3 regions of the Peribacillus sp. FSL M8-0224 genome follow, and region 1 is predicted to be linked to each of the others. Evidence: riboswitches for the same ligand, from Rfam matches in the RefSeq annotation. Region 1 holds a riboswitch; each other region holds the start of a gene.

Region 1 (10,371 bases):
TGACTGGCAGTCTATGGGGAAGAGGATGGGATCAAGTATTCATTTTGCTTCCATGTCTTGTGCTTGTACCGGTATTGATTGCATTAACTTCTAAAATGGATGTACTGAGCCTTGGAGACGATATAGCTACAGGTCTCGGTGAAAGGTCAAAATTACTGCGTTATATATTGTTAAGTGTTTCTGTCATATTGATCGGAGTCTGTGTAGCTGCGGTTGGTTCGATCGGGTTCATTGGTTTGATCGCCCCCCATATTGCAAGGAGAGTGGTAGGGTCAAAATTCAAGGTTTTACTTCCCGCTTCAGCTCTTTTTGGTTCGATCTTTCTACTTGTTGCCGATAGCCTGGGAAGAGGATTATTCCCTCCAATAGAAATCCCCGCCGGAATTATCACTGCGGTGATTGGTGTACCATATTTTTTATATCTATTGCGCCGTGAAAGAAAAATAACATAAGGAAGGCTGAATATCATGACAACATTATCAGCAGAGCATCTTTCGCTCTCTTATGGGGCAACTCAAATCATTGATAATATTGATTTGGAAATTCCTGAAGGTAAGATCAGTATAATCATTGGTTCCAATGGTTGTGGCAAATCTACGATTCTGCGGTCTCTAGCTAGATTATTGATGCCGCAGCAAGGCACGATCTATTTAGATGGAAAGGCCATTCATCAGCAATCTTCCAAAGAAGTGGCCAAGAAATTGGCCATCTTACCCCAAGCTCCGGAAGCTCCGGAAGATATAACCGTTAAAGAATTATGCTATTATGGCAGGCATCCGCACAAAGGCTTATTTTCCAGACAAACCCCAGAAGATCATAGGATTGTCGACCGTGCCTTATCAGCAACAAAAATGACGGAGTTCGCTGATCGGACATTGGATGCATTATCTGGAGGACAAAGGCAAAGAGCATGGATTTCGATGGCCTTGGTACAAGAAACCGACCTTTTACTGTTAGATGAACCGACAACCTATCTAGATTTAGCGCACCAAATTGAAATATTGGAATTACTGCGCGATTTAAACGAAACGTATGGACGCACGATTGTCATGGTTCTGCATGATTTGAATCAAGCGGCACAGTATGCCGATCATCTGATTAGCATCAAGCAGGGAAAAATCTATAAAGAGGGACCGCCTGAAACGGTATTCACAAAAGAGATGATCAAGGACGTTTTCAGACTGGAATGCTGTATTATTGAAAACCCTGTTGATCAAACGCCTCTATGCATTCCCATTGGTTTATCTCAGGATTGAAAAACTAATTCTGATAAAGTTAGAGATGCATGTAGAGTCTATCGAAGTCAAAAAAACATCAGGGGGATTTCCCATCCCCCTGATGTTTTTTTGTTCTTATTTATTTCCTGGGGCAGGTTGATCGACCCCTGTAATTCTATGTCTATGCCCATCATCTTCCGTTGTATAAAAATCATAGTAATGAACATGCATTCCATTTCCAACCGGAATGGGCGGTCCCGAATATGCCTTATAATAATGGGAATGTCCATCCTCAAATAACACATATCCTTCAGTATAATGAATATGTCCTCCCTCTTGTGATGAAATTGGCGGGGATGTTACATCTAAACATTGATGGACATGGCCGTCCGCTATGGAAGTATAATCAACAGATCCATGATTGTGATGTGGTACAAACCCAGATACAAAATCATTTTTTCCTACCTTATTCAATCTCTTCACCCCTTGTACATAATAAAAAACGTTTTATAAAACATATGCTTGGAACAACAAGATGATTCTTAACGACAAATTTATGGAAGGAGGGGTTAAAACGTGGAAAACCAGAATCATAATATAATAATTCCACAGTTAAATGTTAAAATGGAAAGACTTATATATTAAAGGAGACTACTATTTTGGAAGCCAAATGTATTACATTCTATGAATTTGGGGATCCGCAAACGGTTTTAAAAGTTGAAAATAAATGTATTCAAAAACCTTTCGAGGGGGAAGTCCTCGTTCGGATGATCACACGTCCCATTAATCCGTCTGACTTGCTGCCCATTCGCGGTGCCTATTCCCACCGAATCCCTTTGCCTTCCATACCTGGTTATGAAGGGGTCGGCATTGTAGAAGAGGTGGGTCCAGCGGTTTCGAAAGAGCTGATAGGCAAGCGAGTTCTGCCTTTGCGCGGTGAAGGGACCTGGCAGGATTATGTTAAAACATCAGCGGAGCTGGCAATCGTCATTCCGGATTCGATTGAAGACCATATAGCAGCGCAATTATATATAAACCCGATAACTGCATGGCTTATCTGTACTGAAGTATTAACTTTGAAACCGGATGATGTATTACTCGTAAATGCTTGCGGATCTTCCATTGGCCGTATACTCGCCCAGTTATCCAAGATTCTTGGATTTAAGCTGATTGCTGTAACGAGAAACGATAAGTATACGGAAGAACTGCTTGAACTTGGTGCGTCATATGTGATTGATACATCCCGATCATCATTGCATGATACAGTGATGGAAATGACGAATGGTCGCGGTGCGAAAGCGGCCATAGATTCAGTGGGCGGCATCGATGGTTCAGAACTAGCTTTTTGTGTACGGCCTAAGGGCATCTTATTAACGATTGGCCTTTTATCAGGACAGTCTGTGAATTGGGCGGAAATTTCACAAAGGACAAAAGTGGATGTTAGAATGTTTCATCTTCGGCATTGGAATCAGCAGGCTTCCGTTCGAACTTGGCATGAAACATTTAACCTTTTGATGGGGTTCATTGCAGATGAAAAGTTGAAGTTCATGATGCCGGATTCCCACTACAGCCTTCAAGATGTTCAAGAAGCGATTATTGTCACGAGCAATAAAGGGAAGATATTTTTAAGCAGCTGATTTCGCAAAGGATAACTACTTAATTGAAGGAAGCATTCATCTTGGTGCTCTTCCAATAGGTTCCTAAGGTAAAGGGAAATGGCCCCTGATAATATGGAATTACTTGATTACCTGTAAGGTGCTAGTTTAGAATGCGGAATAGGACATGTTGATACTGATACAACTTTGGAGGAAATACTTATGAAAACAATATATGTGAATGCTACATTTTTTACGATGGACAAGGAAAACCAAATCATTGAAAACGGCATGATGATTGTACAAGATCATACCATATCCTACATCGGCCAGCATGATGAACAACAATTGGCAGATGCAGATCAAGTGGTCAACCTTGGCGGAAAATGGATCATGCCAGGCCTTGTGAATGCCCATTCGCATATTGTAATGACCCTTTTACGCGGTATCGGGGACGATATGCTGCTGAAGCCATGGCTTGAAACGAAAATATGGCCGATCGAAAGCCAGTTTACAACGGAAATCGCCTCTGTAAGTTCACAGCTAGGCATTATGGAAATGATGAAATCAGGAACCACGACATTTTCGGATATGTTCAATCCTAATGGAATAGATGCAGGTGCTGTCATGGAGACGATAGGCGAAACAGGAATGCGCGGAGCCTTTTCCTATACGATCTTCAGCTTGGGTACAGAAAAAGACCAGAAAGCGAACCTCATGGGGGCTGAGCAGTTTTCAAAAAACTATAAAGCATTTGCCGATGGCCGCCTGACTACCATGGTCGCACCGCATAGCCCATATGCCTGCACACCTGAAGCGATCATGGAAAGTGCACGAATTGCAAAAGAGAATGATTTGATGGTGCACATCCACGTATCGGAAACGGACTTTGAAATCCTCGACATCGAAAAACGGTACGGATCCCGTCCTGTCGAGCACCTTCGCCGTCTAGGCCTGTTCGATCAGCCTACCGTCATGGCACATGGAGTGGTCCTTAATGATGAAGAGCGGGCGATCCTAAAACAGCATGATGTTCGCGTTGCCCATAATCCAATCAGTAACCTGAAGCTCGGATCTGGGATAGCAGATGTCGTCAGCCTTCTTGATGCAGGCATTAAAGTGGGAGTGGCAACAGATGGCGTCGCCTCCAATAACAACTTCGATATGTTCGAAGAAATGAGGACAGCCGCATTACTGCAAAAAGGCATGTATAAGGATGCCACAAAATTCCCTGCCCAAACAGCACTCGCCATGGCCACAAGAATGGGCGCCGAAGCGATAGGCATGGGTCACACAGGATCACTGGAAGCTGGTAAAAAAGCGGATTTCATCACCATTTACCCATATAACAAAGAACACCTGCAGCCACTGAGTGAAGCCTATTCGCACCTGCTTTATGCAGCACGCGGAAATGACGTATGTGATGTTTACATCGATGGCAAAATGGTCGTGAAAGATGGCCGCTGCTTAACGATCGATGAAGAAAAAGTAATCGCCGAAACCAATCGTCTGCAAGGAACCCTATCACGATAACACTGATGGGAGAACAACCGGATGCCCAAAGAAAGGAGCTGCCATTTGCAGCTCCTTTTTTTTATGGGTTGGGGAGTAAATATTTAGAGGTAAAAAAGGAATGGCCGCTAGTATTGTGGAATAAATGGTTTACTTAGAAATCTGTTGTGAGTCCAGTTACGAAGTAAGCCAGCTAAAAATAGTAATATAATGGGGACGGCAAAAACGTTAAAAACGAGAAAATGCCGCTGACCGCAAGATGAGCCAACTGCTAATCAGCAAGCAGCTGGATAAAAAAACTTAAATCGCATGGTTCATGAATTACTGAAAATCTACGTATTAATTATTCACGATTTTCCTATTTCGTTTCTTCGAGGGAAATGGTTGAAAAAGGAGGACAAGATGAATGGACAGGGAATCTTCATTATTAAAAGAGCATTTGTATCAGCTGGAGGAGAAATTGTTAAAATCTGAAGTTCGTACATCTCCAGAAGTGCTTTCATCCTTATTGAAAGATGATTTCTTTGAGTTCGGCAGTTCGGGTAACATATGGTCAAAAAGCGATTTTATGGGGCAAGAGGGAGCCGGAGCGGTGAACATGACATTAAGTCAATTTGAGATGCATCGATTGTCTGATGATACCGTGCTAACTACATACCGGATTTTTGATGAAGATAAGCTGGAACATACCTTAAGAAGTTCAATCTGGAAATGTGCGAATGGAAGATGGCAAATGTTTTTTCATCAAGGTACAAAAACAAAAGGGCTCCTTTAAGCTTTTTTTTTATGAAAAAGAAAGTTTTTAAATTTTGAAAGGTACATGAGTTTTCCTAGCATGAAAACTATTTCACTAAAATGATAGGGGTGGATGAAGTTGATTTTTCGTACCATTGATACGGACAAGGATAAAGATACTATCATTAATTTCCGGAAAGATTCCTTTGTTGTAAGTTTTGGAACTGATGCTGGTTTTGGAGATGAACATGCCTATTTGCAACGAATGGAAGAAAGGGTCCGCAAATTTCCGGATGGACAGGTGATCATTGAAAAGGACCAAGAACCGATTGGACAAATGGAACTTCAAATTCGGGAGTATGAAGGAACTGAAATTGGCTATGTGAATCTATTTTATCTTATTCCCGAATACCGCAGTAAAGGCCTTGGCAAGGAATTGGTTCGCTACGCAGAAAACTTTTTCAGGCAATTTAATGTATCCGAATATCACTTAAGGGTTTCTCCGGATAATCAAAGGGCGATTTCTTTATATACGAATTCAGGCATGGTGAAGATAAGGGAAGAAAATGAAAAATACCCTGTATGGAGAATGAGTAAATCATTATATTAATATAATTAAAAAGTATCAATTCACTATACTATGAAACTATTTAGAGCGATGAAAAATATGGTTGACTTTAGCGAAATTAGAATATATAGTGAAGGACATAATTAAATATAACGTTAATTCTTATCAAGAGATGTGGAGGGACTTGGCCCTATGATACCTCGGCAGCGGGTTTTTACTTTTGTAAAAATACTGTGCTAATTCCAACGGACGAAAGTTTGAAAGATAAGAAGGAGCTTTTCTTAGATAATTAATTTAAGAGTTTACTCTTTTTTATGTCTAAAAGAGGCCTCTTCTGTCTGATGACGGAAGAGGCCTCTTTTGTTTATTCAAAATGTATATGGTTATTTGGAGAATTGGTGCAATTACTCGTGAGTTTGACAGAATTTAACCCTATCATTATGAAGCGTTGCAAAGCTCTTCTCTCTGGATAAGGAATTCGTACAAATAAACAGCATGGGGGGAGATTGGATGATTGAGTTTCAAGGTGTTAAAAAGGTTTATCAAACAAAGAAACAGACTGTCGAGGCTTTGAAGGGCATTGATTTGACAGTGGAAAAGGGGGATATATTCGGGGTAGTCGGTTATAGCGGGGCCGGAAAGAGTACGTTGATCAGGTTGGTGAATTTGCTTGAACATCCTTCAGATGGTTCGGTGGTTGTTGGGGGCAAGGATTTAACCAAATTAAGCCCGAAGGAATTACGGGCAGAAAAGAAAAAAATCGGGATGATCTTTCAGCATTTCAACTTACTAAACTCAAAAACTGTTTTTGATAATATTGCCATGCCGCTGGTTTTATCGGGAACTCCAGCTAAGGAAATCAAAGAACGTGTAGGCGAGCTATTGGAGTTCGTTGGCTTATCGAGCAAAGCAAAGAGTTATCCGGAACAACTATCCGGCGGGCAAAAGCAGCGGATCGGCATTGCGAGGGCGTTGGCTACGAATCCATCGATCTTATTGTGTGATGAAGCTACGTCGGCATTGGATCCACAAACAACGAGTGCAGTTCTGCAGCTCTTAAAAAAAATTAATAAAGAATACAATATCACCATTTTGCTAATCACTCATGAGATGTCTGTCATTCGGGAAATTTGCAATAAGGTAGCGGTCATGGAGGGCGGCTGCGTCGTTGAACAAGGTTCGGTTTTCGAAGTTTTTGCCAAGCCGCAAACGGATATTGCAAAAAACTTCGTGAGAACGGTCATACATGACGAAATTCCACAAAGTTTCTTAAAAAGCATAGGGTCCCATATCCCGATTATTTGGAAAATTAATTTTATTGGAACTACTTCGGGTACTCCTTTACTTTCAACCATCTCGAAGAAATATGATGTTCATTTAAGTGTCTTATCAGCCAATATTTCTGAAATCCAGGAAACTCCTTTCGGGAATTTGATCATCGAAGTGACGGGGAGCAAAAATGAGGTCGACAAGGCTTATCAATATATTAAAGATGAGGGGATTCTCGTCCAGGAGGTGCAAGTATAAATGGGTAATACGCTTTGGGGAATGGAAATAACGGCAGACCAGCTGTCGACAGCTTTCGGTGACACACTTTATATGGTAGCCATCTCATTGATATTTTCCGGATTGATCGGGCTTCCGCTCGGTATCCTGCTTGTCATTACAAGAAAGGGTCACATCCTGGAGAATAAATGGATTTTTAATGTATTGAACCCGATCATCAATATCCTGCGGTCCGTTCCTTTCATCATCTTGCTTGTAGCACTCATTCCGTTTACAAGAATGATTGTCGGCAGTGCGATCGGAACGAATGCGGCCATTGTTCCGCTAATCTTTTACGCGGCTCCTTATATTGCCCGGCTTGTGGAAAACTCGCTGTTGGAAGTGGACAAAGGGATCATCGAGGCAGCTCAGGCGATGGGGGCGACAACATGGCAAATCATTTACCGCTTTTTGATTCCCGAGGGACTTAGTTCGTTAATCCTGACATTTACAACAGCGACTATCGGGCTTGTTGGATCTACCGCGATGGCAGGTGCCGTCGGTGCAGGCGGGGTCGGGGATTTAGCCTTGGCTTACGGTTACCAAAGGTTCGATACGATGACGATGATCGTCACAGTGGCGGCGCTCGTGATCATCGTTCAATTATTGCAATCCACCGGGAATTTTGTTTCAAGAAAAATCAGAAGAAGATAAAACTAACAGGAGGCAGGAAAAATGAAAAAAATCTTATTAACGATCATGGTATTGGCATTGGCCATCGTGGCTTCAGCATGCGGGAATGAAGAGGGTGCATCAGGGAGTTCGGGTGATGTGAAAACAGTGAAAGTCGGTGTCAGCAGCGGGGATACGAGAACATGGGAATACATTGTCGACTTGGCGAAAGAGGACGGACTTAATATCGAACTGGTCACTTTCAATGATTATATCCAACCGAACCTTGCGTTAAGCGAAGGTGAAATTGATGCCAATTCATTCCAGACCGTCGCCTATTTCGATGAATTCGTTCAAGATCAAAATCTGAAATTGGAGGCCATCGGGTCGACTGTCATTGCACCTATGGGCCTTTATTCGAAAAAACATAAAAGTCTCAAAGATCTTCCGGATGGTGCTACGGTAGCCGTTCCGAATGAAGCAACAAACTTTGGCCGTGCACTGCTCCTGCTTCAGGAAGCTGGATTGATTACATTGAAAGAAGAATTCAATGGATCGGGATCATTGGAAATCATTAAGGAAAATCCGAAAAACTTGAAAATCCAGCCTGTTGCTGCCGGCAATACACCGCGTCTATTGGATGATGCCGATGCTTCAGCCATCAATAATAACTTTGCCGTCGAAGCAGGCCTTACATTAAAAGATTCTTTATTCCATGAAAGTAAAACGGCGAAACCATATATTAATATCATTGCAGTTAAAAAGGGTAATGCCGATCGTCCTGAGCTGCAAAAATTAGTGGAGCTTTATCAATCGAAAGAAGTGGAAGCGTTCATTGAAAAAACGTTTAAAGGAAACACCATTCCTGCCTATGTTTCAGTAGATGAATTAGTGAATTACCAGGATGCATGGACAAAACCAGCTAATGAAAAGTAATGGATGTATTCAAGAAAAAGGGGAGATTAAGACATGGCGAGAGAATCAGTGCTGAAGCAGCATAAGCAAATCATTGAAGATCATATCGACCTTCATTCCGAATTATATATCGAAACGAGCCAAGCCATTCATGCCAAACCTGAAATTGGAAATCAAGAGTTCTTCGCTTCGGATACATTAACCGGAATACTTCAAAATGAAGGATTTGAAGTGACCCGCAATATTGCCGGGCATGAAACAGGGTTCATCGCCAAAAAAACCTCTTCAAAGAAAGGACCTACAATTGCCTTTTTAGCCGAGTATGATGCATTGCCCGGTTTAGGCCATGCTTGCGGCCATAATATCATCGGCACAACGAGTGTGGCGGCAGGCATTTCCCTGGCTCAAGTGCTGGAGGAAACGGGCGGAGAGGTGATCGTTTTCGGAACACCGGCTGAAGAGGGCGGGCCGAATGGAAGTGCAAAAGGAAGCTTTGTGAAGCACGGTCTATTTGATGGGGTGGATGCGGCCATCCTTATCCATCCTGCAGGAAAAACGGGTGTAACAAGTCCGTTTTTGGCTGTCGACCCCCTTGATTTTCATTTTTACGGGAAGTCAGCACATGCAGCAGCTGCACCTGAAGAAGGCGTGAATGCGCTTGACGGGGTGATTCAGCTGTTCAATGGCATTAATGCTTTGCGCCAGCAGCTCCCGGCCGAGGTCAAAATTCACGGAATCATCACCAATGGCGGGGAAGCGCCTAACATCATTCCTGAATATGCTTCCGCCAGATTTTACATTAGAGCAACAACGTGGAAACTTTGCCAAGAAGTATCCAATAAAATACGTGCTGTTGCTGAAGGGGCGGCACTTGCCACAGGAAGCACGGTTAAAGTGGAACGTTTCCAAAATGAAGTACTCGATTTTGTCATCAATCCAGTTCTGGATGGACTGCTAAAAGAAGAACTGACTCAATTAGGGGAAGCGGTGGCTCCTCGAAAAGAGAGTGGCTTTGGCTCGACGGATGCAGGTAATGTAAGCCATGTAGTGCCGACAGCACATCCTTATATAAAAATTGGACATGATGAGTTGATTGCCCATACGAATGAATTCCGCGACTGTGCCAAATCTCCTGCTGGAGACAAAGCCATCCTGACCGGAGCAAAAGCTCTAGCACTTACGGGGTATAAATTGCTTTCGGATAAAGACCTGTTAGATCAAGTGAAAGCGGCATTTCATGAAGCGAAGCAAACGGAAAAATTTTGAGTAGCAGCCATTATTTTTTCGATTCTTGTATAATCGCCTAATAACCTTATTATCTCGTTAATCCCTGTGATTCTTGCGTTATACATTATTGTCACGAACAGTTATAAGTAAAGGAATGAATTTTATTTGTTTCTTTCTTATTCTGTTCTTTTTATTTCCCGTCTTTTTCTGCATAAAATCCTTTAAATTCTTACTTAATTGAGTAACTTCTTTCCTGACATTTCAGATTCCCCCTACAATTTTTCACTCTATAACAATTGGTATAGCAGGTTTAGCCTTTACTTGTTGACATTTTAGTACGGTCGTACTAAAATGTGGGTATGGTGAAAACAAAAGATAAAATCATTCGAAAATCAGTAGAACTTATCTCTCTATATGGTTATGTTAATTTTTCTATCGGAAATGT
Region 2 (10,371 bases), 3.1 Mb from region 1:
TTGCCTGTCGTGGACTTGCCGCTTCCGGATTCCCCGACCAAACCATATGTTTCCCCTTGCTGCAACTCAAAGGAAACACCGTCCACGGCCTTTACATGATCGACCACCCTTCGAAAAAAACCGCCCCTTATTGGAAAATGCACTTTTAAATTATCTAATTTTAGTAATGTCATGAGCCGATGCATCTCCTTCTACTTGAAAATAGAATGCTTTATAGCAGGTACAGCGGACAAAATGACCGTTGCCCACTTCGTGAAGCCGGGGTGTCTCTTCATGCGCATGTTTTGGTATCCAAGGAATCCTATCTTGGAAGCGGCATCCGATCCGATCCATTTTGGCTATCGATGGAACGATTCCCTCGATGACATGCAAACGGTTTTTCTCGTTTGCGGCCGAAGGAATCGAATTCAATAACGACCTTGTATATGGATGCAGCGGATTGTTGAATATCTCTTTAACACTTCCCGTTTCCACTACCTGACCTGCATACATGACAACGATCCTGTCAGCGACCTCTGCTACTACGCTCAGATCATGTGTAATTAAGATGATCCCCATTTTTGTCCTGCTTTGGATATCCTTCAGCAGATCAAGTATTTGCGCTTGGATCGTAACATCCAATGCCGTCGTGGGTTCATCGGCGATGACCAGTGCAGGGTTGCAAGCAATGGCAATCGAGATCATTGCCCTTTGCCGCATTCCGCCCGAGAGCTCATGCGGATATTGCTTGTACGTCCGTTCAGGATATGGAATTCCCACTTGTGTCAAAAGTTCGATCGTCCTGTTCTTTTTTTCAGCACTGGAGAGTTCTGTATGGTAATCAAGATTCTCCTCGATCTGTTTTCCAATGGTCATGAGCGGGTTCAAAGCCGTTAAAGGTTCCTGGAATATCATACCCAATTCCTTACCACGGACTTTATTCATTTGCACATCATTCAACTTTAGAAGATTTTGGCCTTTATAATTGATGTTTCCTTCGGATTTCGTTCTCTGCTTATTATGTAATTGCATGATGGATAAGGCCAATGCACTCTTTCCACATCCTGATTCTCCAACAACTGCTACAATTTCATTTTCATTCACCGTAAACGAAACATCATCCACCGCTGCATGATATTTGTTACCGATTCGAAATGAGGTAGTTAGGTTTTCTATTTGCAAAATAGCTTTCTTCATCCTTGCTCCCCCTAAACTATTTTATCGGGAAAATAATTAATCTTCTGATAATTATTTAAAATTTTAATCATTTTTTTACAATTATACAATAGTTTTTATAGAAAATAATCACATTTTTTTCATATTTTATAACTTCAGGAATAATTTTCTGCAACATAAAAACTTTTCCTTTATAACTGTTATACAGTAAAGTTTTGAAGTCCGATTAAATATATAGAATCAATAATTTCGAATTTATTATTTCGAGATAGCTTTTTTTGAAGTTTATGCCTATTTATTGAGCTTATCGTTTTACTTACCGCGGAATGGTTCCGTTTAAAGTATTTTAATATTTCAGAAAAATTAGTATATTTGTAAGAATATCATAGAAAAGGTAATTACTTCATATATATTTCAATACTTTTAAAAAAACACCAAATTTTCATTGTATGCAATGAAACCTTTTTAAAACAGATTCGTAGAAAACGGTAGAAAATAAATGATGGGGTGATTGAATGTATTCACAAACTGTACAAACATATATGCCGTCCGTCATGCGGACGTTCGCTTTATCTCTTGCCGTTTCCGTTTTAGGTATGGCTCTCGGCACTCTTGTTCCGCCATCCTTGTTTCTTCCCTTGGCGATACTTGAGATCGCCATGTTGATTGGAGCATTCATATTGCGAAGGAAAAAAGCCATCGGTTACACATTTTTGTATATTTTCACGTTGATTTCTGGAATTACAACCTATCCGATCATTGCCCACTACCTAGCCGCTGCCGGGGCAAATGTGGTGATCTTGGCAGGTGTTACGACAACAGTCGTATTTGGAGGACTGGCGGTTTATGCCACAACCACCAAAAGGGACCTTTCATTCTTGGGGGGAATGTTATTTGCGGCCTTGCTAGCTTTAGTCGTCATTAGCATTTTCAACATTTTCTTTCCATTAAGCTCTACAGCCATGCTGGTCTTTTCATTTATAGGGATTTTAGTTTTCAGCGGTTATATTTTATATGATTTCAATCGAATGAAGCATTACGGGGTAACAGCCGAAGAAGTACCGCTCATGGCTTTGAATCTATATCTTGATTTCATTAACCTATTCATTAACATCTTGCGCTTCTTTGGTATTTTAGCAAGCGATGACTAAAAGACCTAACAAGGTACCATAAAAAAGACGCTTGGATTTATCCAAGCGTCTTTTCACTTAATGTCTCGATCATCAATAAGAACGGCTGAAGGGATGCCTATCTTATTTATATAATCCTGGATTTGATTGATCGGTCCAAGGCAGTTTCACACCGAAAGTACTTGCAATGAACTGTGTATCTTCCCTTCTTTTTTTCCTTATTTGGGCCCGTTGTTTTGCTGATTCATTTAAATTCATTTCCATCTCCGTTTCCGGAACCAAACGCGGAACAGGAATTGGTTTACCTTCTTCATTAATGGCAACAAATGTCAGGAAGGAAATGACGCATAAATTTCGGGCTCCTGTAACTAAATCCTCTGCAATCACCTTTACGATGATTTCCATTGATGTTCTGCCCGTATAAGTCACGAAGCTTTCAAGGCAAACTGCATTTCCTTCGTGAATAGGGTGCAGGAAATCTACGGAATCAGTTGATGCCGTAACGACGTTGCTTCGCGCATGACGCATGGCTGATATAGCCGCTACATCATCAATGTATGCCATTAATTTGCCTCCGAACATCGTACCAATATTATTTGTATCCGGCGGGAGGACAAGGCTTGTTTTTATGACCAAAGAGTCCCGGCAATTTTTTGTTTCTTCCATGGTGACTGCACTCCTTTATGTCTGATTTCTCACTAGTTCACTTTATCGAATTCTTACCTGTAAAGCAATTCACATGCTTATTTTCCTGCTATTAGTCAAAATTATGCGGCTTATAATGAAGCCAACCACTTTCACTGCCCTTTTGGCTGCTTGCCTTGCTGCAGCTCATGCAGACTTAAGCCAAATGTCATTTGTAAATGCGGATAATCCTTGAACCCTGCCCAATCCCCTCCCCAATCGAAACCTAACCCTTTAGCGATTGTAACGACTTCCATCCAATCCGACTTTCCATTATCGTTACCGTCATAACTCATATCCCAAATGGCCTCGCCTTCTTTGTTAAGGAGGGCAAAATCTATCGCCAAACCGAAATTATGCAGCGACTCGCCACCTCTTGCATTCGTTACGATGTTGCCCGGGTCTGATCGGCCCTTTTCATAGAGTTCATTTTGCTCGGCTAAAGACCGGAATCCGGCCGTAATGATTACCGGGATGCCTTTGTCCTTAGCCAGTTGAATGAGCTCGTCTTTTTTTTCGGCGACGATCGGATTCAGCTCGTCAGTCAGTTCGATTTCGTCTAGATCAGGCGGAAGCATATACTTGAACAAGAGCCACAGCAGCAATCCGAAAAAGCCCAATACCAAACATGTCCTTACCCAAGTGGCTTTCACTTAAAAAATCCTTCCCTTTACGAAAATATCTGTCTAAAATGAAAAACTCAACCAAAGACGGATGAGTTTTTCTTCTATTATAACTTTGCTTTTAATTCTTCAATTTGCAATAAATGCCGTTTTTCATGCAGTCCCACGAACGGAATCCATTGCTTCAGGCTTAAATCTTTGAACAAAGGATGCGGAAAAGACTTTTGTTCGAGATCAATTTCCTTTGCATGGTCAACGACATGTACAAAAGCTTTTCGGGATTCGGACAACTTCTCCTTAACTTCACTCAAAGTTTGGTATGATTCCGACGGAGTGACAAATGGCGGGGCCTCGACCTTCACTTCACGATTTAACGTAAGTTCTATCGGTTTATCCACAGCAGCAATGCTTTCATCGCTCTTCAATTTATCGGAAATGCTCTTTGTTATGGCGCTCTCCATTAAATATAAATGATCCAAAACCTGGATGATGCTCCATCTTCCTGTTTCAGGTTGGGCGTTCAGCTGTTCATCCGATAGTCCGTTGACCGCATTTAAAAGTTCTTCCCTGATTTTTTCATTTTCATTCATTTTAGCACCTCCTCTTATCAGCCTCGCTAATCTCCTTTAATTATTCCATGTCCTATAGGAAAGTGTAAAATAATAATACTTTTTGACAGAACGAACCGATTAAAAGTTGTCTATTTTTCGAAAAGCTCTATGATAGTCATAAAGGCAAAAATCATCTAGGACAGTAAAATAGGAGTGATCGTTATGAGTGGAGGACATATTCCATTCAGCCACAAAGGGCGCAGTGCAATACATGCAATACCCTCAAAAGGAAGCATATGGTTGATGCTTAAACAAATGTTCAACCGGGTCCCATCGAAATGGAAGTTTTGCTCTTTGGTTTTATGTATCATGCTTTTCATTTCATTGCTTGAGTTCTCCATCCCCCAATTGACACAGTTTACGATTGATAAAATCATTCCCGAAAAAAGATATGACTCGTTGATCTGGATTGGTGCAGGAATTCTTTGTGCTGCAATCTTATTGGCTATACTGAACTACTTTAACAGCTATATCGTTTCCAAGGTCGGTCAAAAGGCCATCATGGATATACGTAATAGCATGTATGAACATATTCAAACACTGGATATGAAATTCTTTGATAAAAACCGGACTGGTGACTTAATGTCGCGGTTGACCAATGATGTCAATTTACTGCAGCAGCTCATCTCTTCGAGCATGCTTCAAGTGTTGACTGACACGGTGACCTTCATTGCCGTAGCGGTATATATGCTTTTCATTAACTGGAAGCTTACCATTGTCCTTCTAATTACATTCCCTTTCATGTTCTATATCACAAGGGTATTCGGGAAACGCATCAGGATGTCATTTATGTCTGTGCAAAGTTCCGCAGGAGATGTCAGCAACCAGTTACAGGATTCGATTTCAGGAATGCGGCTCATTCAATCTTTTACAAATGAAGAATTCGAATCAAGACGGTTTGCGGAGCGTAATCAGGAAAATATGACTGCAAACCTTAAGTCCGTTCGGCTGCGTTCCATGTTCGGGCCGATTATTGATTTATTGAACAATATCGGTCTTGTAGCAGTCATTGTGTTCGGTGCTTGGCAAGTGATGGAAGGTGAATTCACAATAGGATTAATCGTGGCCTTTCTAGCCTATTTGAGGTTGCTGCAGAGTCCCGTTCGCAATTTTAGCCGGGTAATCAGCATTGTCCAGCAATCAGCCGCCGCCTTTGAGCGGATAACTGAAATATTGGAAACCCAACCTGAAATAAGTGACAAGGGAAATGCCATAGAACTCCCTGCCATAAAAAAGAAAATTGAGTTTAAAAGTGTTGATTTTGCTTATGATGAGACTGTTCCTGTTCTCGGCAATCTAAATCTGACCATGAAAGCTGGTCAAGTAACCGCTTTGGTCGGCTCCTCCGGCGCAAAGAAAATCGACCATCACGAGCCTACTGATCCGATTTTATGATCCGCAAAATGGAACGATTAAAATGGATGGACATAATATCAAAGATGTGTCACTGAAATCATTACGGGGACAAATGGGAATTGTTTCTCAGGATATCATTCTATTCAATGGTTCTATCCGTGATAACATCGTATATGGCAAACTTAATGCTACAGATGATGAAATCATCGAATCCGCCAAAGCTGCAAATGCGCATGACTTTATCAGTGCCTTTCCTGATGGTTATGATTCTCAGATCGGGGAGCGCGGAGTCAAGCTTTCAGGCGGACAAAAACAGCGCATTGCCATTGCCAGGGCACTTTTGAAAAATCCGCAAATCATCATTCTCGATGAAGCAACGGCGGCCTTGGATACAGAATCTGAACATTTGATCCAGCAAGCCTTGTCACGTTTAATGAAAAAACGGACTTCAATAGTCATTGCACATCGTTTATCGACCATTCATGACGCCGATCAAATCATCGTTATGGAAAAAGGGCAGGTTCTTGAAAAAGGAACACATGACCAGTTAATGCAAAACAACGGCCGATACAAGCAGCTCCATGACTTACAGTTCCCTCAACTAAGCGATATCAACTACCTAGCAACTTAGCAGGCAAACATGCACAGAAAGCCTTTCTGTGCATGTTTGGTTTCATTTGAAGTCATAACTTTCCAAAACCCGATTCGCAATGAGCTGATACCCTTTTTCATTCGGATGTAACTTATCACTGAAATACTTTGTTTTCTTTTCATCTTCAAAAAGATCATTTGTAGGAATGAATAACATCCGTTCACCTTTATCGGCTAATCCCTTTATTGACTCGTTATAATCGCGAATGTGCTTTTCAAGTTTTTGATTGTCTTTAATTGGGTTATATAGTCCTACTACCAGAATATCCGCTTTATCGTTTGCCTCTATCAGTGTTGATGTAATTTTTTTCAGATGGTTGATATATTCCCGTTTACCCTCATTGATTTTTCGGTCACTTATTTTCTCCAAGTTCCCGCCATTACTATTGATCAAGTCATTCGTTCCAATAAAAACAATGAAAGTATCGGCTTCATCAAGTTTCGTTTTAATGCGGTAATCATCTAGCTGTTTCATCACCCCATCCGTTTCCTGGCCTTTAATACCGTAATTCCAAAAACTCACTTTTTGCTCCGATTGCGGATTATTCAATTCATCCTCAAGGCCATCTATATATCCTTCCCCGTCCTTATCCCCTTTTCCATAGGTTAATGAATCTCCAAAAGCCATGACCCTTTGCACATCTTCCGACTCCGAGGCCTGAAATTCATATGCAGCAAAACATATAACCAGTACGATAATCAATATACCTGCCAATTTTTTCATTTGGTTCTCCTCTTGTCTTTTTACTAGAAGTATTTAATCTTTTTCATACCCAAAAAATCTGCAGTACTAACATAAAAAAGAATTGTCAGATAAAGAATAAAGAGTGTATGATAATATAAAACTTTCAATGGAAACGGGATTACCCTTCATTCTGGAGATTGAATAAATGATAGTTAGGAGTTTAAATCATGGAAGAACACATAGAGTTTAGAGAGGCAGAACTATCTGATCTACCCAGAATTGTTGAAATATATAATTCGACAATTGCTTCAAGAATGGTCACGGCAGATACGGAACCTGTATCCGTCCAATCGAGGGTTAAATGGTTTGAGGAACATCATTCAGAAAGTAGACCGCTATATATCATTACTATAGAAGGGAAAACCGCTGGATGGATGAGCTTTCAATCCTTTTATGGCCGACCGGCATATAATTCCACTGCCGAAATCAGTATTTACATTGATGATTATTTCCGGGGAAAAGGAATTGGACAAATTTCGATTCGAAAGGCAATTGAATTGAGTCCAAAATTAGGCGTTAAGACTTTATTGGGTTTCATTTTCGCCCATAATACACCAAGCCTTAAGCTTTTTTCCAAATTCGGGTTTGAAGAATGGGCACATTTACCTCAAGTTGCCGAGATGGATGGCATTGAGCGGGATTTGATCATTCTAGGTAAACGTGTCGATATTTAATATATAATTCTTTAGAGCTATTGCCTTGAGCAGTAGCTTTTTCAGATTAATACAGGTCGAATTGCTAATTTAAAAATACCTATATGCTTCTTGAAGGGAAAAATATTCAGAATCTCTTTTACTTGCTAACGTATTCAATAGCGTATCCAATTCTTGACTGGCTTGTACAGTCAGCAGACTTGTTAAGCCGTAAATCGCTCCCAACTTTATCATTTCCTGTCTCTTCTCTTCTACTTTTTCTATAGTTACCTTACGGCAAGGCATCATAGTCACCTCCCATTTATTCAATATTTTTACACTTTCATCATAATGAAACCACTAGTTAAAATCAACTATTTTTCAGAAATTAAATGTGTTATTTTATAGGTCAAATGTGACAAAACACCTATTTTGTTATTTAATTATGTATAATTTGTGTCGTTTTCTAATAAACGCAAAAAAAGCATCCACTAGTGTAGACTGCGAATGCTTACATCATATCCCTTATCCAAAAATCCAAATATTGTATTCCGTTTACTATGTCATCCATTCAGAAGGTGACTCGTTATTAGGTCTATTTATAACAATCTTATATTCATCTTCAAGTACTTTTAATGGGGCATCATAAAGGTGCCTTTCATCAGAGGTTTTGTATACTCCATTGGCCAATAGCTCTTCAATGAGTTTTGCCTTCCTCTGTTCAATCCTCTTAAATAATTCTGCCATGTAAATGGCTCCTTTCCCAGTCGTCCTAGTGCCTGCTTCTAGTTAGCTAAACTTTATCAACTTGTTTGATTTCACCAAATTATATATACCTTTTCTAGTATGTCACTAAACGTTATTTCCCAAAAATAAAAGCCCCTTCTAATTTAAGAAGAGGCTGACAGTGTCCGTACGGCTCTTCTTATCTTCCAAGCATATGCTTGTTGGATTTAGCACAGTTCCCTAAACGGGTCCGCTGCCGAGGTTTCTTAGGGCCAAGTCCCTCCACCTCTCTGGATAAGAATTCGATATATAATGATGTAGAAATGATTCTAACCTAATAATCTTCAAAAGTCAATTACCTGGTTCTCCCTTTTTTCCTGGACATAAAGTGATTCCTCTTTCAAATACGGGTTGCATTTTCTTGTCTTTCTGATATGATGTCAGTAATTACATACAATTCACACCACTAGGGGAGTCTTTTTTAAGACTGAGATGGAATTAGTTCCGGACCCTTTGAACCTGAACCGGCTCATACCGGCGGAGGGAAGTGGATGATATCGTCCATTTTACAGACTATATCCATCTACCCCGTTCCGTATTCAGGAACGGGGTTTTTTATTCAACAAAAGGAGCCATTCTATAGGAGGATGAACAATGGAGAATACAAAATTAGAAACATTCAGTGATAGACTGCATGCACGGGCAAAAGAGATTTGGAAAAGGAACCATTCACATCCCTTTGTCCAGGCAATTGGAAACGGTACACTTCCTGAAAAGAAATTTGCCTATTACCTGAAGCAGGACTATGTCTATCTCATGGATTATTCCAAGCTCTTTGCTTTAGGTGTCATCAAAGCCCATAACATCGAAACCATGGCAAAATTTGCGAGCATTTTAAATGAAACCCTTCAAGTGGAAATGGATATTCATCGGCATTATGCTTCCGAATTCGGGATCAGCTCCAAGGAATTGGAAAGTACAGAACCTACTCCAACCACTCTAGCCTATACAGGTTACATGCTAAATGCAGCTCAGCATGGGACTTTGGCAGACTTGATCGCCTGTCTCCTGCCCTGCGCTTGGGATTATTATGAAATCGGTTTGCTATTAAAAGAACAAAATGGAGCAGCACTGGAAAACAATCGCTACGCAGATTGGATAAGGTCCTATTCATCTCCTGAATTCGGGGAAGCACACAAGTGGCTGATCACTTTGTTGGAAGAATTGACGGAAGGCATGCCTGAAAAGGAACTTCTTAGATTAGAAAAGCACTTTTTGGTTACTTCCCGATATGAATATTTATTCTGGGACATGGTTCAAAATGAGCAGGATTGGCCTCTGTAGGTGGTTGACATGAGGATGAATCCTATCAAGAAACTGACATTGACAGCCATGATCACGGCTTTAACGACGCTGACCAGTTCATTTATTTTCATCCCTGCAGGATTTGCAAAAATCTTTCCTATTCAACATCTGGCAAATGTCCTGACGGCGGTTCTATTGGGGCCTACATATGCTGTGACACAAGCTTTTTTAGTTTCCATCATTAGAAACATGTCTGGTACCGGTTCAATTTTCGCCTTTCCCGGCAGCATGATTGGTGCACTTTTGGCCGCCATCCTTTATCGAAAAACACAAAGCTTAAAATTCGCCTGTTTAGGGGAAGTGATCGGGACCGGCATTCTCGGTTCCCTGGCCTGTTATCCGCTTGCAACCCTCCTATTGGGAGAAAAAGCTGCTCTTTTTGGTTTTTTACCGGCTTTTATGTTCAGTTCATTCGCAGGGGCGATTTTAGCTTTCATATTACTTAAAATACTGCTAAAAAATAATTATATGAAGGGGTTTTTTTATGAAAACAGCATTAACGATCGCAGGCTCTGATTCAGGGGGCGGTGCTGGAATACAAGCGGATTTAAAAACATTTTCTGCACATGGTGTATTTGGAATGTCTGCCATCACAGCCGTAACCGCCCAAAACACAATGGAAGTCCGTTCTGTACAGCCCATTGAAACAGCTATCATATCGGATCAAATTGCAGCTATCTTTGAAGATATTCC
Region 3 (10,371 bases), 3.3 Mb from region 1:
TGCTGATGCAAATTTACGTGAAGAAAATTTACAAACGTTTTACGGATGCACAAGCAGCCTTTGGCACTTTAAATGACAAGGTCCTGGAATCCATTTCCGGTGTCCGTGTTATCCGTGCCTATGTCCAGGAACGGGAAGATGAAAAGCGATTTGAGGAAATGACCGAGGATGTATATCGCAAAAACCTAGCCGTGGCAAGGATCGACGCCCTCTTTGATCCGACGATCAGCATTATCATTGGCATCAGTTATTTAATCGGGTTGGGCTATGGGGCTTATCTTGTGTTTCAACAGGCCATAACGCTTGGCGGACTTGTTTCGTTCAATGTGTACCTAGGCATGTTAATCTGGCCGATGATCGCGGTGGGTGAACTGATCAATGTCATGCAAAGGGGAAATGCTTCGCTAGACCGTGTTCAGGATACCCTTTCGTATGAAGCGGATGTGAAGAATTCAATGAGGCTGGAGAGTATTACGAACCCGGGGAATATCCAATTCAATTCAGTGCATTTTACATACCCTTCCTCAACGGTTGTGAATCTATCCGATATTTCCGTTCAGCTTGAGCGCGGTCAAACATTGGGGATAGTGGGGAAAACAGGTAGTGGAAAAACGACATTCGTGAAGCAATTGCTGCGAGAATATCCTTTAGGAACAGGTGAAATCGCTTTTGCAGGCAAGCCGCTGGAGCAACTGAGCCTTGAAGATATCCGTGAATGGATCGGATATGTTCCACAGGACCATTTTTTATTCTCGAAGACTGTTAGGGAAAATATCTTATTCGGTAAAATGGATGCAACGGAAGATGAACTGGCTGAAGCCATCCGGCTTGCGGATTTTGAGAAGGACTTAATGATGCTGCCAAACCGTCTAGAGACACTCGTCGGTGAGAAGGGTGTCGCTCTGTCCGGTGGGCAAAAGCAGAGGATCTCGATTGCCAGGGCATTGATCAAAAATCCGGAAATTCTTATATTGGATGATTCCTTATCCGCTGTCGATGCAAAAACGGAAACGACGATCATCGAAAATATCCAAAATGAACGGGCAGGGAAAACGACCATCATCACAACCCACCGCTTATCAGCCGTTCAGCACGCGGACAGGATTATCGTATTGGACAGCGGAAAGATCATCGAAGAGGGGACTCATGCGGATTTACTGCTGAATGATGGCTGGTATAGGGAGCAATATGAACGACAGCAGGTTGACGAAGGAACGGAGGTGAAGGCATGAAGGTCGTAAAGAAACTTTTTAATTATGCTGCCCTTTATAAAAAATTGATCATTGGCGCCCTGATCATGCTTGCTCTTTCGGTAGCGGCCGATTTAACGGGTCCTTTCGTTGCCAAGAAAATCATCGATTCACATATACTTGGCATCGAATCTTCCTGGCATGAAGCAGGTAAAGGAAAAGATGCAGTTAAGTATGATGGAAATTGGTATAAACGGGCTGATTACTTTTCAAAAGGTGAGAAGAAAGGCAGGGAAGTCCATGTTCTGCAGGTTGGCAATCAATTTGTCTTCGTAGATGAAGCAGTCCCTATCGATGGGCGCAGAACCTTGGAGAACCAATCATTGATCATCAAAAAAGACGGGAAAGAGCAACGTGCGCAAGCAGTGAAATTGACGAGTCAGGAAGTGATGGGATTTTATCAACCGGAAATCCCGCGGATCATTAAGCTTGTGGCTTTTTATTTCAGCCTTGTCATCCTTTCCTCCATTTTTCAATATGGCCAGAGTTTTTATTTACAGAAAGCGGCGAACCGAATCATACAGAAGATGCGAAATGATATATTTAGGCATATTTCCCGTTTGCCGATACGTTATTTCGATAATATGCCAGCGGGTAAAGTTGTAGCCAGGGTCACTAATGATACGGAAGCTATCCGGGAATTATATGTAACCGTGCTCGCCAACTTCTTCTCGAGTACCATTAATATTTTCGGCGTTCTAATTGCTTTGTTTATTCTGGATCCACGAGTCGGTACCATTGGCCTTCTACTTATTCCGATCATCGTTATCTGGACGATGGTATACCGTAAATTCGCCTCGAAATATAATCACATCATTCGGGAACGGGTCAGCGATATTAATGGAATGATCAATGAATCCATTTCTGGTATGAGCATCATTCAGGCATTTGGACGTGAAAAGGAGACGAAGCAATCTTTTGAAAATCTGAACCGGGAGCATTTTTCCTATCAAAATAAAATGCTCCATTTGAACTCTTTGACGGGTGGAAACTTGATTGGCGTCATTAAGGTTTTGGCGCTGATGGCCTTCGTCTGGTATTTTGGCGGTATTTCCCTTACAGCGGGTTCGGCCATTTCCTTAGGGATGATGTATGCAATTGTTGATTTGATCAGCCGCCTGCTACATCCGCTTCACGGAATCGTTAATCAGTTCGCTAATCTTGAACAGGCGCTTGTTGCAGGGGAGAGGACGTTCAGCTTATTGGATGAGAAGGGATTGGCAGTCAGCGATGAAAACATATCCAGATACAAAGGAAACGTACAATTCGAAAATGTTTCTTTTGGTTATAAGGATAAAGAATATGTGTTAAGGGACATTTCCTTCTCCGCTAAACAGGGGGAAACGGTCGCTTTAGTTGGCCACACCGGTTCAGGAAAAAGCTCCATAATGAATTTATTGTTCCGCTTTTATGACAGCAGTGAAGGAAAGATCAAAATCGATGGCAGAAATATATTGGATATCCCCCATCAGACGCTTAGGGAGCATATGGGGATCGTCCTTCAGGACCCCTATTTATTTACTGGCACCATCGCCTCCAATATCAGTCTCAATCATAAAGGCATCACAAGGGAAATGGTTGAAAAAGCATTAAGAGATGTCGGGGGGGACAAAGTGCTGAAGCATCTTCCTTTAGGGCTTGACGAACCCGTGATCGAAAAAGGCGGAACGCTGTCTTCCGGACAGCGTCAGCTAATCTCTTTTGCCCGTGCCCTCGCATTCAATCCGGCCATATTGATCTTGGATGAAGCGACAGCAAGCATCGACACCGAAACCGAGGCAATTATCCAGGAGGGAATGGAAGTGCTGAAAAAAGGGAGAACGACCTTCATCATTGCACATAGGCTTTCCACGATAAAAAATGCCGACCAAATTCTTGTACTGGAAAAAGGGCGGATTGCTGAGCAAGGTACACATGAGGAATTAATGGAACTGAAAGGGAAGTACTATCAAATGTATGAACTGCAGGCAGGTCCGCATAAAGGCATGGCTGGCTGAACACAATTGAATAAGGGTGGATCATCTAGATTAAAATATAATGAAGGTACCGACTTTTGGTACCTTCAAGCATAATGATTGATAATAGTAATCATTACGTTTAAGATATACCTATACTGACGATGAGGTGATAATAGTGAAACAAGAAATTCATCCCGATTATCAACAAGTGGTATTCATGGATACCAACAGTGGGTATAAATTTTTGACAGGCTCCACTAAGACGTCCAATGAAACGATCGTTTGGGAAGACGGCCAAACATATCCCTTATTAAAAGTGGAAATCAGCTCGGATACGCACCCTTATTATACAGGAAAGCAGAAGTTTGCTGAAAAAGGCGGACGGGTGGATCGCTTCCTGGATAAATATAATATGAAGAAATGAGAGTCAGGCCATCGGGAAATCGATGGTCTTCTTTTATTGATGGAATAAAAAAGGTGCCCATAAAATATGAGGCACCCATTACTTTAATCATTTTGCAGCAATTGCTTCCCCTTTGGCAATATTGACGAGGGCAGCTTCGAAGTCCTTGATTAAATCGTCCGGATTTTCCAGTCCGACAGAGAGGCGGAGCAAGCTATTCGTGATGCCTCGCTTTTCCCTTTCATCAGCAGGCATGGCCGCATGGGACATTTTGGCCGGGTAGGATAATATGGATTCTACCGCTCCCAGGCTTACGGCAAAAACAGGGAGCTCGACAGTGTTCACGAAGGAACGGAAGATTTCCTCACTTTCCAATTCAAATGAAAGGACCGCCCCCGCTCCGAGTGACTGGCCTTTCTGGATGGCGTGCTGTGGATGATCGGCTAGGCCGGGATAATACACTTTTTTCACCAAGGGCTGCTCCTTTAAGTAGGCTGCAATCTTTTCTGCCCCTTTTTGTGAATGTTCCATTCTAACTGACAAGGTTTTCAAGCCTCTCATTACGAGCCACGCATCCTGGACACCAAGGACCGCTCCAAAGGAGTTTTGAAGCGAACCGAGTCTTGCCGCCAATTCCGGATCTTTCACGACCGCAAGCCCAGCTACCACATCACTATGGCCGGATAAAAACTTCGTCGCGCTATGAAGGACAACATCAGCGCCCAGATTCAGCGGTTTTTGCAATGCGGGCGTCAAGAATGTATTATCAACAAAACTTAAGGCACCAGCTTTTTTTGCGATATCACATACAGCTTGAATATCGGTCACTTTAAGTAACGGATTTGAAGGCGTTTCAATGTATATGGCCCTGGTATTTGGCTGAACCGCCGCTTTGACACTTTCAAGGTCCGTCATGTCAACGAAGGTATGCTCAATATTGAAACGGTTCAATACGCTTGTGACCATCCTGAACGTTCCGCCATACACATCTTCGGAAATGACGATATGGTCTCCGGCAGACAATAGGAGGAAGGCTGTTGAAATGGCAGCCATACCTGATGAAAAGGCAAAGCCGTGAGTGCCTTCCTCTAGATCGGCAATGATATCTTCAAGTGCCTCGCGAGTTGGGTTCCCGCTTCTGCTGTAGTCATATTTGCCGAATTGATCGATATCGGATTGATGGAAAGTCGATGCATGCTGAATGGGGACGCTCACACCGCCCGTTACCGGATCGAATTTATGTTGATTATGAAGTAATTTCGTTTCAAAGCTAAAATCATGATCTGTCATCGTAGTGCCTCCCTTTTTACATGTGCGAATGCTTGCTGCAAGTCACCAATCAAATCGTCGCTATCTTCGATGCCAACGGAGAAGCGGAGCAATCGATTACAAACCCCGTTTGCCATTCTGACTTCAAGCGGTATATCGGCATGTGTTTGTGTGGCAGGATAGGTGATGAAGCTTTCGACCCCTCCAAGGCTTTCTGCAAAGGAAATTAATGAGAGCGATTGTAAAAATGGGTTGACCGCCGCTTCATCAATGATGCGGAAAGAAATCATGCCGCCTCGGCCTGGATACAATACGTCCGTAACACAATCATGCTCCGATAAGTAATCTACAAGTATCTTGGCATTCTTTTCATGACGCTCCATCCGCAATGCCAGGGTTTTCATTCCGCGCATCAACAGCCAAGAATCAAATGGGCTCAAGACAGCTCCAGTGCCATTATGATGGAAGGCCAGTGCATCACATAACTCAGCGCCGCTAGCAACGATCAGTCCGGCGAGCACATCATTATGACCACCGAGATACTTGGTTGCACTGTGGATCACAATATCCGCTCCAAGCAAGATGGGTTGTTGAATAAGAGGCGTGTAAAAAGTGTTATCAACGATTAGCAATAAATTATATCGTTTAGCCAATGCGGCAACGGCGCTAATATCCGTTTGCTGCATAAGAGGGTTAGTGGGAGTTTCGATGAAGATGGCTTTCGTGTGAGGAGTGATGGCTTTTTCGATATCCTCCAAACAACAAGTGTTTACATAGTCACACTGCAATCCCCATTTTTTAAAACCTTGTTCTAACAGCCGATATGTACCGCCATAAAGATCTTCACTGACAATCCACGCATCACCAGATTTAAAAAGGGCGAGTATAGTGGAGATGGCGGCCATTCCTGAACTGCAGGCATAGCCTTGGTCTCCTTTTTCCAGATCGGCGATGGATCGCTCCAATAGCTGGCGGGTAGGGTTACCTGTCCTTGTGTAGTCGAATCCCGTCGATTGACCGATTCCTTCGTGGCGAAAAGCTGTTGAAAAGTATACCGGCGGATTGACTGTTCCTGTCGCCGTTTCACTGCGATTTCCTAATTGAGCAAGATATGTTTCAGGTTTATACATGGTTTTCACTGCTCCTTTGAGTTAAATAAAATAAAAAAAAGTCTTCTTTAAGAAGAAGACTTTGATTAAGTAGTGACGAGTCATTCTTCTTATCTTCCAAGTTCATAAACTTGTGGAATTAGCACCTTTTCATTGGTTTGAAACAAATGAAGGTTGCTGAGGTGTCATCGGGCCATTCCCTCTACCTCTCTCGATAAGAGTTTAGATTATTCAATTTCTTTTGAATTTACTATATATACAAAATACTGTCAAGGACATTTTGGGAGTGATGATGTGTTGGTGTTCATGGCCAGGTCAATTGAAGCCTAGCGGTGCCTACACTTTATGTGTCAAAAAAGAATATCCAAATTTTCATCTAAATATGAATGGCCTAGGATTTTTCAGAAATATGGAAAGGGTCAGCGGGATATTTTTGCTTTAAAATAATAAAGTTTGTACAATGTATGGAGAGAAAGAATAATCCGACATTATTCATTTCATATGCAAAAATTCTTCAATGAATAGTGCAAACTTAGGAGGAGAACACATGGAATACAGAATCGAACGAGATACGATGGGTGAAGTGAAAGTTCCTGCTGATAAATATTGGGGAGCACAAACTGAGAGAAGCCGTAACAATTTCAAAATCGGTAACGAAAAAATGCCGATTGAATTGGTTCGTGCATTTGCATACGTTAAACAAGCTGCTGCAAAGGTGAACTTTGATCTTGGTGATCTTTCCGAAGTTAAAAAGAACGCCATCGTCAAGATTTGCGGCGAAATCCTTGAAGGTACGCTTGATGAACATTTCCCGCTTGTAGTTTGGCAAACGGGAAGCGGTACGCAAAGTAATATGAATGTGAATGAAGTGGTCGCGAACAAAGGGAATGAATGGTTAAAAGAAAATGGTGAATCGGAAATCCTTCACCCGAATGATGATGTTAACAAGGCACAAAGCTCAAATGATACTTTCCCGACTGCCATGCATATTGCAGCCTTTATGGAAGTCGCTGAAAAATTGGTTCCTGCCATCAAAGCACTTCGTGATACATTCGATACAAAAGAAAAAGAATTTTGGGATGTCGTGAAAATCGGCCGGACACATCTTCAAGATGCTACACCCTTAACATTAGGACAAGAAATTTCCGGTTGGAAAGCGATGCTCGATAAAGATTTGGCGATGATTGAGGAAAGCAGCCAAAAACTATTGAACCTTGCTTTAGGCGGAACGGCTGTAGGAACCGGAATCAATACAAAGAAAGAATTCCCGGGACTTTCTGCCAAACAAATTGCAGCGGATACAGGATATCCTTTTGTCACATCTGATAATAAGTTCCATGCATTGACTAGCCATAACGAAATCGTCTACGCACACGGTGCTTTGAAAGCATTGGCGGCGGATTTAATGAAAATTGCGAACGATGTCAGATGGCTTGCAAGCGGACCGAGAAGCGGAATCGGAGAAATTGCCATTCCGGAAAACGAGCCGGGCAGCTCCATCATGCCAGGTAAAGTCAATCCGACCCAAAGTGAAGCGCTTACCATGATTGCGACACAAATCGTGGGTAACGATGCTACAATTGGCTTTGCAGCAAGCCAAGGTAACTTTGAATTGAATGTGTTCAAACCAGTCATCATCTATAACTTCCTGCAAACGGTCAAATTATTGACGGAAGGCATTCATTCCTTCAACGATAATTGTGCGGTTGGCATCACTGCAAATGAAGATAAGATTAAAGAAAATGTAGAGCGTTCCCTTATGCTGGTAACAGCATTGAACCCGCATATCGGTTATGAAAAAGCAGCCAAGATTGCCAAAACTGCCTTCAAGGACAACTCCACGTTAAAAGAAGCGGCATTGAAACTGGAGTTCCTTACGGAAGATGAATTCAAAGCATGGGTCGATCCTGCTAACATGGTTAATAAATAATTGGATGGAAGTACCCTCCCTCTAGCATTAGGGAGGGTGTTTCCATGTGTTAAAATACTGGAATCGACAAATACTGAAATCATAAGTATCTGGAACAGGAGGAAAAACAATGTCTATATGCCCGCTTTGCAACGGTCTAAGAAAAATTCATGTAGATTGCCCGGAATGCGGCAGTGAACTTGAGGATAAAGGGAAATTCATGGATTATGCTGATGATTACAGTGCTTATATGGATATCGACATACTTAAAGAAAACGACGGATACCCTCAATCCCTTCAAAAAGGGCAATGCCCCCATCTCATGAAATGCCCTGAATGCGGACATGATGAAGTGGTATTGGTCCAGGAATGAATCGCCCTTTATTTTAATAAACGTAAAAAGACCCATAATGAATGGGTCTTTTCATGTTTAATTGGCAGATAACTTCATGCTTTCCTGCATCTGTTCATCTTCTTCAACTAAAATGCGATGTTCTGTCCCTTTATCAAAAAAGTGCGCTTTATTCATGTCGAGCGCAAGTTCGATCTTTTCGCCTGCCTGGATAATGTTATTGGCATCGACCCTTGCAACGAAGTCCTGCCCCTCTAAAGTGGAGTAGAGCATGATCTCCGCGCCCATGAGTTCGGCTACATCAATTTGGGTCGTGAATGTAGTGTTAGGGGACTCCGTGAAATAAGCTCCTTCATTATGGAAATCTTCCGGACGGATGCCAAGGATTACTTCTTTTCCGACATATCCTTGATCACGTAGCATTTTCATCTTAAATTCAGGTATTTCAAGCGTTTGTTCGCCTATTTTGATTGTGCCTTCTTTTAATGTTCCGGTAAAGAAGTTCATGGCAGGCGATCCGATAAAGCCGCCGACAAACACGTTTATTGGTTTCTCATAAACATCCTTTGGAGCACCGACCTGTTGGATGATACCATCTTTCATTACAACAAGACGTGTCGCCATGGTCATTGCCTCTGTTTGGTCATGTGTGACATATATCGTTGTGGTGTCGAGCCGTTTATGCAGTTTAGCTATTTCCGCGCGCATTTGAACCCGCAGTTTTGCGTCGAGATTGGATAATGGCTCATCCATCAAGAAAACTTTTGCGTCCCTTACAATTGCACGGCCAAGTGCAACACGCTGGCGCTGACCACCTGAAAGCGCTTTAGGTTTCCTGTTTAGCAGCTCTTCAAGTCCGAGAATCCTTGCCGCTTCATTTACTCTTTGCTTGATTTCAGCTTTTGGCGTTTTCCTGAGCTTTAATCCGAATGCCATATTGTCAAATACAGACATATGAGGATATAAGGCATAGTTCTGGAAAACCATCGCAATATCGCGATCTTTAGGGGGGACATCATTGACTCGCTTGCCGTCTATGTATAAATCCCCTTGGGAAATGTCTTCCAGTCCGGCAATCATCCTTAATGTCGTTGATTTACCGCAACCTGAAGGTCCCACAAAAACGATGAATTCCTTATCGGCAACACGAAGGTTGAAGTCTTTAACAGCCGTCACCTTTTTATCATAAATCTTGAATATATGATCTAACACTAACTCTGCCATGAAAAATCCCCCTTTTAAACTCTTAGATTACTTGTACCAATTAGCTATAGTCTAAGCTATAGGTTTTGAAAAAAGTATGGGCATATTGCACAAAAAAGTGCTTACATTGGAAATTAATCATTCAGTAAAAGTATCAAGTATGCAGTAAGGGCATGACGGAAGTTTCTAATATCGAGACCAGTTTTTTCAGAGAATTTATCGATTCGGTATTGTAAGCTGTTCCGATGTATATAAAGCTGTTTGGCGGCAAATGTGGCATTGGAGTTACATTCGATATACGTTTTAACCGTTTTGATAAGCTCAGTATCCTGCTTGGTCTTGCCAAGAATTTCATTGATAAACCAATTTGCATTCTTAAAGGATGGATCATTTATTAATGAGTATGGGATGATGTCTGCCAAATCAGTCACTTTTATATCCGGCAGATGCACCTGTGCCACTTCAAAACACTTTTTCTCCTGAGTCCAGTGATGGCGAAGGTCTTGATCTACAGGGTGAAAGCGCCCGGTGAACATACGGGTCTTTACATAAAAGTCACTTTCAAGTGTGGAAGTAATGGCGATCAGTTCTTTATTTGATAATGGTTCATCCTTGTCCGGTTCAATTAAGACGCCTGACGTTTCATTTTCCCAAATAATAGCTGCGTCAGATGGAACGAAAGCGAGGAAGGCCCCTTCAAAATCGGAGTTGGAAAAATCAGCATGAGTCAACTTGAAATGAAGGAATCGAACATTCTCCCAGCTCGTTAAAGGCAATGGTGCATTCGGTTCGGATAAAAAAATTTTCCATGATGAGCCTGGATGTGCATTGAGGTCATTTGGGTTTATGGAAGGAACAAAAAGCAGTTCCAATAAACGGATTTCTTCTGCTGTGATTTCTGAACGGGGAATGCCAAGT

What was found. Region 1 has a riboswitch for S-adenosylmethionine ahead of MKX49_RS20075 (methionine ABC transporter ATP-binding protein). Riboswitches for the same ligand answer to the same signal wherever they lie in the genome.
Region 2: it holds a riboswitch for S-adenosylmethionine, as region 1 does, so the genes downstream of both, MKX49_RS05110 (Fur-regulated basic protein FbpA) here and MKX49_RS20075 (methionine ABC transporter ATP-binding protein) in region 1, are expected to answer to the same signal.
Region 3: it holds a riboswitch for S-adenosylmethionine, as region 1 does, so the genes downstream of both, MKX49_RS03935 (methionine biosynthesis PLP-dependent protein) here and MKX49_RS20075 (methionine ABC transporter ATP-binding protein) in region 1, are expected to answer to the same signal.

What each region holds. Positions count from the first base shown of each region.
Region 1 is NZ_JBBOOJ010000001.1:4,166,535-4,176,905, reverse strand. It holds gene MKX49_RS20110 (FecCD family ABC transporter permease) at 1-452, shown strand, start outside; gene MKX49_RS20105 (ABC transporter ATP-binding protein) at 468-1,256, shown strand; gene MKX49_RS20100 (YmaF family protein) at 1,353-1,691, opposite strand; gene MKX49_RS20095 (zinc-dependent alcohol dehydrogenase family protein) at 1,877-2,854, shown strand; gene MKX49_RS20090 (amidohydrolase family protein) at 3,035-4,345, shown strand; gene MKX49_RS20085 (nuclear transport factor 2 family protein) at 4,731-5,099, shown strand; gene MKX49_RS20080 (GNAT family N-acetyltransferase) at 5,193-5,669, shown strand; SAM riboswitch class I at 5,787-5,898, shown strand; gene MKX49_RS20075 (methionine ABC transporter ATP-binding protein) at 6,138-7,154, shown strand; gene MKX49_RS20070 (methionine ABC transporter permease) at 7,176-7,826, shown strand; gene MKX49_RS20065 (MetQ/NlpA family ABC transporter substrate-binding protein) at 7,848-8,720, shown strand; gene MKX49_RS20060 (M20 family metallopeptidase) at 8,754-9,965, shown strand; gene MKX49_RS20055 (TetR/AcrR family transcriptional regulator) at 10,289-10,371, shown strand, end outside.
Region 2 is NZ_JBBOOJ010000001.1:1,056,933-1,067,303, reverse strand. It holds gene MKX49_RS05165 (ABC transporter ATP-binding protein) at 1-173, opposite strand, end outside; gene MKX49_RS05160 (ABC transporter ATP-binding protein) at 151-1,176, opposite strand; gene MKX49_RS05155 (Bax inhibitor-1/YccA family protein) at 1,671-2,306, shown strand; gene MKX49_RS05150 (acyl-CoA thioesterase) at 2,409-2,951, opposite strand; gene MKX49_RS05145 (M15 family metallopeptidase) at 3,083-3,547, opposite strand; gene MKX49_RS05140 (DinB family protein) at 3,700-4,182, opposite strand; gene MKX49_RS05135 (ABC transporter ATP-binding protein) at 4,366-5,598, shown strand; gene MKX49_RS05130 (ABC transporter ATP-binding protein) at 5,621-6,190, shown strand; gene MKX49_RS05125 (DUF459 domain-containing protein) at 6,233-6,934, opposite strand; gene MKX49_RS05120 (GNAT family N-acetyltransferase) at 7,123-7,629, shown strand; gene MKX49_RS05115 (aspartyl-phosphate phosphatase Spo0E family protein) at 7,699-7,896, opposite strand; gene MKX49_RS05110 (Fur-regulated basic protein FbpA) at 8,146-8,334, opposite strand; SAM riboswitch class I at 8,510-8,614, opposite strand; TPP riboswitch at 8,772-8,876, shown strand; gene tenA (thiaminase II) at 8,968-9,657, shown strand; gene thiW (energy coupling factor transporter S component ThiW) at 9,673-10,194, shown strand; gene thiD (bifunctional hydroxymethylpyrimidine kinase/phosphomethylpyrimidine kinase) at 10,163-10,371, shown strand, end outside.
Region 3 is NZ_JBBOOJ010000001.1:818,593-828,963, forward strand. It holds gene MKX49_RS03915 (ABC transporter ATP-binding protein) at 1-1,232, shown strand, start outside; gene MKX49_RS03920 (ABC transporter ATP-binding protein) at 1,229-3,247, shown strand; gene MKX49_RS03925 (type B 50S ribosomal protein L31) at 3,384-3,632, shown strand; gene metC (cystathionine beta-lyase) at 3,720-4,901, opposite strand; gene MKX49_RS03935 (methionine biosynthesis PLP-dependent protein) at 4,898-6,010, opposite strand; SAM riboswitch class I at 6,097-6,210, opposite strand; gene fumC (class II fumarate hydratase) at 6,537-7,919, shown strand; gene MKX49_RS03945 (hypothetical protein) at 8,029-8,271, shown strand; gene MKX49_RS03950 (ABC transporter ATP-binding protein) at 8,329-9,474, opposite strand; gene MKX49_RS03955 (PucR family transcriptional regulator) at 9,588-10,371, opposite strand, start outside.